3 regions of the Streptomyces sp. NBC_00341 genome follow, and region 3 is predicted to be linked to each of the others. Evidence: predicted binding sites of a transcription regulator. Region 3 holds the regulator's gene; each other region holds the start of a gene.
What was found. The regulator HrcA, encoded in region 3, represses chaperone genes, less so after heat shock. The targets are predictions, from matches to a motif close to TTNGCACTCNGNNNNNCNGAGTGCNAA.

Region 1 (2,262 bases), 2.3 Mb from region 3:
CCAGCTTGAGGCCGACCTCCTCGGAGATGACGGTGCCACCGGTGAGGATGGCGATGTCGCCGAGCATGGCCTTGCGGCGGTCACCGAAGCCCGGAGCCTTGACGGCGACGGACTTGAAGGTGCCACGGATCTTGTTGACGACCAGGGTCGACAGGGCCTCGCCCTCGACGTCCTCGGCGATGATCAGCAGCGGCTTGCCGGACTGCATGACCTTCTCCAGCAGCGGAAGGAGGTCCTTCACGTTGCTGATCTTCGAGTTCACGATCAGGATGTACGGGTCGTCCAGGGACGACTCCATGCGCTCCATGTCCGTGGCGAAGTACGCCGAGATGTAGCCCTTGTCGAAGCGCATACCCTCGGTGAGCTCGAGCTCCAGACCGAAGGTCTGGGACTCCTCGACGGTGATGACGCCTTCCTTGCCGACCTTGTCCATGGCCTCGGCGATGAGCTCGCCGATCTGGGTGTCAGCGGCGGAGATGGAGGCGGTCGAAGCGATCTGCTCCTTGGTCTCCACGTCCTTGGCCTGCTCCAGGAGGGCGGCGGAGACGGCCTCGACGGCCTTCTCGATGCCCCGCTTGAGAGCCATCGGGTTGGCACCCGCGGCCACGTTGCGCAGACCCTCGCGGACGAGCGCCTGGGCGAGAACGGTGGCGGTGGTCGTACCGTCGCCGGCGACGTCGTCCGTCTTCTTGGCGACCTCCTTGACCAGCTCCGCACCGATCTTCTCGTACGGGTCCTCCAGCTCGATCTCCTTGGCGATGGAAACACCATCGTTGGTGATCGTGGGGGCGCCCCACTTCTTCTCAAGGACGACGTTGCGGCCCTTGGGGCCGAGGGTGACCTTGACGGCGTCGGCGAGCTGGTTCATGCCGCGCTCAAGACCGCGCCGGGCCTCCTCGTCGAACGCGATGATCTTGGCCATATGAAGTGGTCCTCCCGGACAGGGGTGGATTCTCCGGACCGAGTGGCGCCCGCGACGGACGGCCTGCCGCCTGCCGGTTCCTTGCCCCGGCAGACCTGCGGGCCTCACCGGCCCGGTCCAAGTTTCTGTCACTCTCACCCGGAGAGTGCTAAGCCCAATGATTAGCACTCGACCCCCGAGAGTGCAAGCTTCGCCCTCCGGATACGGACGACGGCGCGCGCCTCGGGACGCACGGAGGGCCCGTACCCCAGGGGTACGGGCCCTCCGTGCGTGAGTAGTGTCGTTGGCCGACCGTGCCGAGCTCAGCCGACAGCGAGCTTGACCATGTCCGCCTGCGGCCCCTTCTGGCCCTGCGAGATTTCGAATTCAACTCGCTGACCCTCTTCGAGGGTGCGGTATCCGTCCATCTGGATCGCGCTGTAGTGGACGAAAACATCCGCACCACCGTCGACCGCGATGAAGCCGTACCCCTTCTCCGCGTTGAACCACTTGACGGTGCCCTGAGCCATGCCTAACTCCCCTATTACTGGCCCTTGCACAGGACCGCACTTCGCGGGCCCGGGTCAGAACTCACCCTCCGACAGGAGAGGGTGCGTGCGCCGGAACGCGTCGACCGCGGCCGAATGTATCTGCCCAACTGCCCTCTGCAACAGGTCAATCGGACGAGAATTCTGCGGCGCACCGATCACCCGAATATGAGGAATTCATGAGATTCCAGGGCAAGTCGGGCCAGGCAAAGGCGACTTATGGCGCAAGAGGCTCAGGTACTTTGGCTGCATCTTGTCGTGGCCAGGCGCATTCTCATATGCGGGGGGCACGGGCAGCGGAGGGGGCTTCCCACACTCTACCGCGCTCAACCATGCAGAATTGCCCCCTCCGCTTCCGTCGCGGAGAGGGCAATTCAGGTGACTCGGTGCAGTGGGACCGCTCGGGTCCCGGGGCTCAGCAGCCGCCGGCGACGGCCGGGATGATCGAGACTCCCGCACCGTCCGGGGTGACCGCTTCCAGGCCGCCCTCGAAGCGCACGTCGTCGTCGTTGACGTACACGTTGACGAAGCGGCGGAGCTTGCCCTGGTCGTCCAGGACGCGGGCGGCGATGCCCGGGTGGTCCTTCTCCAGGGACTCGATGACCTGGGAGAGGTTCGCGCCCTCTGCCGGGACCTCGGCCTGACCGCCCGTGTAGGTGCGGAGGATGGTGGGGATACGGACCTTGACGCTCATGGTGGGTGCCCTTCCTGGAGTCTCGGGTGGGATCAGCTGGCGGTGCCGAGGCCGGCGGCGCGGAAGGCGTCCAGGCTCGGACGGATCGTCGCCGTCGCCTGCGAGGTGGCGGCCACCGC
Region 2 (2,262 bases), 2.8 Mb from region 3:
GGCGGGAGGAGGACCAGGACCTGCACCCCGGAGACATCATCCTCACGCACTTCCGCGGCAAGAAGGACTGGAAGGGCTCCATGCCCGACCTGGTCCGGGCCGCCATGAAGGTCATCACGGACAAGGGATACGCCGTGGCCCGGCTGGAGGACTACGTATGAGAGGGGCGCACCGGCTGCTGGCCGGACTGCTGGCCGCCGGTGCGCTCCTGACCGCCACCGGCTGCGCGCAGTCGGTGGACCCGATCGAACGGCTCGGCCGCAAGGCCGCGCAGCGGGTGAACCCGCCGCCGAGCCGGGCGGCGGCGCGGTCGGCGGGCCCGCGCGCCACGGCCGTGCGGGGTGACCACGGGGCGCCGGGGGCGCTGGTCGTCGTCTCCTGCGGCGGCTCGCCCCGGCCGGGGCACGCCCGGACGCCCGCCGGTGAGGTCCGGAACGGTGCGGGTGGACGGGACGTTGTCCCGGGAGAGGGCACGGTTCCTGCCGGTCCGGGGGGCGGGGGTGTCCGGAACGGACGCCACGAGGGGCGTGAATTGGCACTCCGCTTGACCGAGTGCTAACCGCGGTCATAGTCTCAGTGCTGGCACTCCCCACTGGAGAGTGCCAGCAGTACTGTGCGACCGGCAGGTCCGGCACCCGCGACGACGGGCCCACCTGGTCGCCACCCAAAGACTGTTAACCCCGTGAGATCTCCGAAGGGGGAGACCGGATCGTGTCGACCAGCACCAAGGTTGCGATCAAGCCGCTCGAGGACCGCATTGTGGTCCAGCCGCTCGACGCCGAGCAGACCACGGCCTCCGGCCTGGTCATTCCCGACACCGCCAAGGAGAAGCCCCAGGAGGGCGTCGTCCTGGCCGTGGGCCCGGGCCGCTTCGAGAACGGCGAGCGGCTTCCGCTCGACGTCAAGACCGGCGATGTCGTGCTGTACAGCAAGTACGGCGGCACCGAGGTGAAGTACAACGGCGAGGAGTACCTCGTCCTCTCGGCTCGCGACGTGCTCGCGATCATCGAGAAGTAATTCACCCAACGTTTGCTTCTGTTCTGCGCCCCTGGCCCCCTGCGACATAACTAGCCGGGCGGCGAGGGGCGCAGTTCTTGTTTTTGAGAGGACAGTTCAGCTCCATGGCGAAGATCCTGAAGTTCGACGAGGACGCCCGTCGCGCCCTTGAGCGCGGCGTCAACAAGCTTGCCGACACGGTGAAGGTGACGATCGGCCCCAAGGGCCGCAACGTCGTCATCGACAAGAAGTTCGGTGCGCCCACCATCACCAACGACGGTGTCACCATCGCGCGCGAGGTCGAGCTCGACGACCCGTACGAGAACCTCGGTGCCCAGCTGGTGAAGGAGGTGGCGACCAAGACCAACGACGTAGCGGGTGACGGTACGACCACCGCCACCGTGCTCGCCCAGGCGCTCGTCCGCGAGGGCCTGCGCAACGTGGCCGCGGGCGCGTCCCCGGCCGCCCTGAAGAAGGGCATCGACGCCGCGGTCAAGGCCGTGTCCGAGGAGCTCCTCGCGACGGCCCGCCCGATCGACGACAAGTCCGACATCGCCGCCGTGGCCGCGCTCTCCGCGCAGGACAGCCAGGTCGGCGACCTCATCGCGGACGCGATGGACAAGGTCGGCAAGGACGGTGTCATCACCGTCGAGGAGTCCAACACCTTCGGTCTGGACCTTGAGTTCACCGAGGGCATGGCCTTCGACAAGGGCTACCTGTCCCCGTACATGGTGACCGACCAGGAGCGTATGGAGGCCGTCCTCGACGACCCGTACATCCTGATCCACCAGGGCAAGATCGGCTCGATCCAGGAGCTGCTGCCGCTCCTGGAGAAGGTCATCCAGGCCGGTGCCTCCAAGCCGCTGCTGATCATCGCCGAGGACGTCGAGGGCGAGGCCCTGTCGACCCTGGTCGTCAACAAGATCCGTGGCACCTTCAACGCCGTCGCGGTGAAGGCCCCCGGCTTCGGTGACCGCCGCAAGGCCATGCTCGGCGACATCGCCACCCTCACCGGTGCGACCGTCATCGCCGAGGAGGTCGGCCTCAAGCTCGACCAGGCCGGTCTGGACGTGCTGGGCACCGCCCGCCGCGTGACCGTCTCCAAGGACGACACCACCATCGTCGACGGTGGCGGCAAGTCCGACGAGGTCACCGGCCGCGTCAACCAGATCAAGGCCGAGATCGAGTCCACGGACTCCGACTGGGACCGCGAGAAGCTCCAGGAGCGCCTGGCGAAGCTGGCCGGCGGGGTCTGCGTGATCCGCG
Region 3 (2,262 bases):
GCCGGGGCCGACCTCGCCCTCGCCCGCGAGCTGGATGCGGGTGCCGTTGTCGACGCCTGCGGGGATCTTCACGGTGAGGGTGCGCCGCGAGCGGATGCGGCCGTCGCCTGCGCACTCCGGGCAGGGGGTCGGCACGACCGTGCCGAAGCCCTGGCACTGCGGGCAGGGCCGCGAGGTCATGACCTGGCCGAGGAACGACCGGGTGACCTGGGAGACCTCGCCGCGGCCGCGGCACATGTCACAGGTCTGGGCCGAGGTGCCGGGTGCGGCACCCTCTCCGCTGCACGTCGTACAGACGACGGCCGTGTCGACCTGGATGTCCTTGGTCGTACCGAAGGCCGACTCCGAGAGGTCGATCTCCAGCCGGATCATGGCGTCCTGGCCGCGCCGGGTCCGCGAACGGGGTCCGCGCTGCGACGCCGTGCCGAAGAACGCGTCCATGATGTCGGAGAAGTTGCCGAAGCCGCCCTGTCCGAATCCGCCCGCGCCACCTCCGCCCGAGGCGGACAGCGGGTCGCCGCCGAGGTCGTATACCTGCTTCTTCTGCGCGTCCGACAGGACCTCGTAAGCGGCGTTGATCTCCTTGAACCGCTCCTGGGTCTTCGGATCGGGGTTCACATCCGGGTGCAGCTCGCGTGCGAGCCGCCGGAAGGCCTTCTTGATCTCGTCCTGCGAAGCGTCGCGGCGCACGCCGAGTACGGCGTAGTAGTCCGTGGCCACTTACGACTCCGCCAGGATCTGTCCGACGTAACGTGCCACTGCGCGTACCGCTCCCATCGTTCCGGGGTAGTCCATGCGGGTCGGTCCGACCACGCCGAGTTTGGCGACTGCCTCGTCGCCCGAACCGTAGCCGACCGCGACGACGGACGTGGAGTTGAGTCCCTCGTGGGCGTTCTCGTGCCCGATTCGTACGGTCATGCCCGAGTCCTTGGCCTCGCCGAGCAGCTTCAGCAGCACGACCTGCTCCTCCAATGCCTCCAGCACCGGCCGGATCATCACGGGGAAGTCGTGCCCGAATCGGGTGAGGTTGGAGGTGCCGCCGATCATCAGCCGCTCCTCCGTCTCCTCGACGAGGGTTTCGAGCAGGATCGAGAGCACGGTGGACACGGTCGCCCGGTCCTCGCTCTCGAAGGATTCCGGCAGGTCCTGCACCAGCTGCGGGACGTCCGCGAAGCGGCGTCCCACCACCCGGCTGTTGAGCCGGGCGCGCAGATCGGCGAGAGAGGTCTCACCGAACGGCGTCTGGCAGTCGACCAGCCGCTGTTCGACCCGGCCGGTGTCCGTGATCAGCACGAGCATCAGCCGGGCGGGGGCCAGGAGCAGCAGTTCCACGTGCCGCACCGTCGAGCGGGTCAGCGAGGGGTACTGCACGACGGCGACCTGCCGGGTCAGCTGCGCGAGCAGCCGTACGGTCCGTCCCACGACATCGTCGAGGTCGACCGCGCCGTCGAGGAAATTCTGAATGGCCCGGCGCTCCGGCGACGACAGGGGCTTGACGCCCGCGAGCCGGTCGACGAAGAGCCGGTAGCCCTTGTCCGTAGGGATGCGTCCCGCGCTGGTGTGGGGCTGGGCGATGAAGCCCTCGTCCTCCAGCACCGCCATGTCGTTGCGGACGGTGGCCGGGGAGACTCCCAGCTTGTGCCGTTCCGTGAGCGCCTTGGAGCCGACGGGCTCCTCGGTGCCGACATAGTCCTGGACGATGGCGCGCAGCACTTCGAGTCTGCGTTCGCTGAGCATCGCGCACACCTCCAGCTGTCTACCTCGGTCGATCTCGGGTCGTTCCCGGGACTCCTCCTGGCACTCTGTCCATTCGAGTGCCAGCAATCTCCCCGGTCAGTGTACGGCGACGGGGTGGGCCCCTAGCAAGGGCGACCGGCCACGCTACCGCGAGACCGCGCAGGTCGTTGCCGATAGCGTCGCCGTATGGACGTCGCTTGGGAAGAGTTCGGCTGGGAGCGGTTGGGTGACGGAGTGGGCCGGCGGCGGCTGCCGGGCTGGGACGCGACGGCCGCACTGGTGGCCGGAGCGGACGGGATGCTGCTCTGCGACACGGGCTCGACGCTCCGGGAGGGCGCCGGACTGCGTGACCAGATCGACCGGCTGACCGGCCGGAGGGTGACACATGTCGCACTGAGCCATCCGCATTTCGACCACGTACTGGGCACGGCCGCCTTTGCCGGGGCGCGGGTGTACGGGGCGGCCGGCCTGCCGGAGCTGCTGCGGGCCGAGGCGGAAGACCTGCGCCGCTCGGCCGTCGCGCAC

Region 1: a site for HrcA is predicted at 1,084-1,110, ahead of groL (chaperonin GroEL). Genes of this name have one in related genera too.
Region 2: a site for HrcA is predicted at 580-606, ahead of groES (co-chaperone GroES). Genes of this name have one in related genera too.

The regions. Positions count from the first base shown of each region.
Region 1 is NZ_CP108002.1:5,005,164-5,007,425, reverse strand. Features, by position in the region: gene groL (chaperonin GroEL) at 1-922, opposite strand, end outside; gene OG892_RS22495 (cold-shock protein) at 1,225-1,431, opposite strand; gene OG892_RS22490 (MoaD/ThiS family protein) at 1,865-2,143, opposite strand; gene thrC (threonine synthase) at 2,176-2,262, opposite strand, start outside.
Region 2 is NZ_CP108002.1:5,456,162-5,458,423, forward strand. Features, by position in the region: gene OG892_RS24715 (polysaccharide deacetylase family protein) at 1-161, shown strand, start outside; gene OG892_RS24720 (hypothetical protein) at 158-559, shown strand; gene groES (co-chaperone GroES) at 709-1,017, shown strand; gene groL (chaperonin GroEL) at 1,122-2,262, shown strand, end outside.
Region 3 is NZ_CP108002.1:2,689,667-2,691,928, forward strand. Features, by position in the region: gene dnaJ (molecular chaperone DnaJ) at 1-720, opposite strand, end outside; gene hrcA (heat-inducible transcriptional repressor HrcA) at 721-1,737, opposite strand; gene OG892_RS12040 (MBL fold metallo-hydrolase) at 1,924-2,262, shown strand, end outside.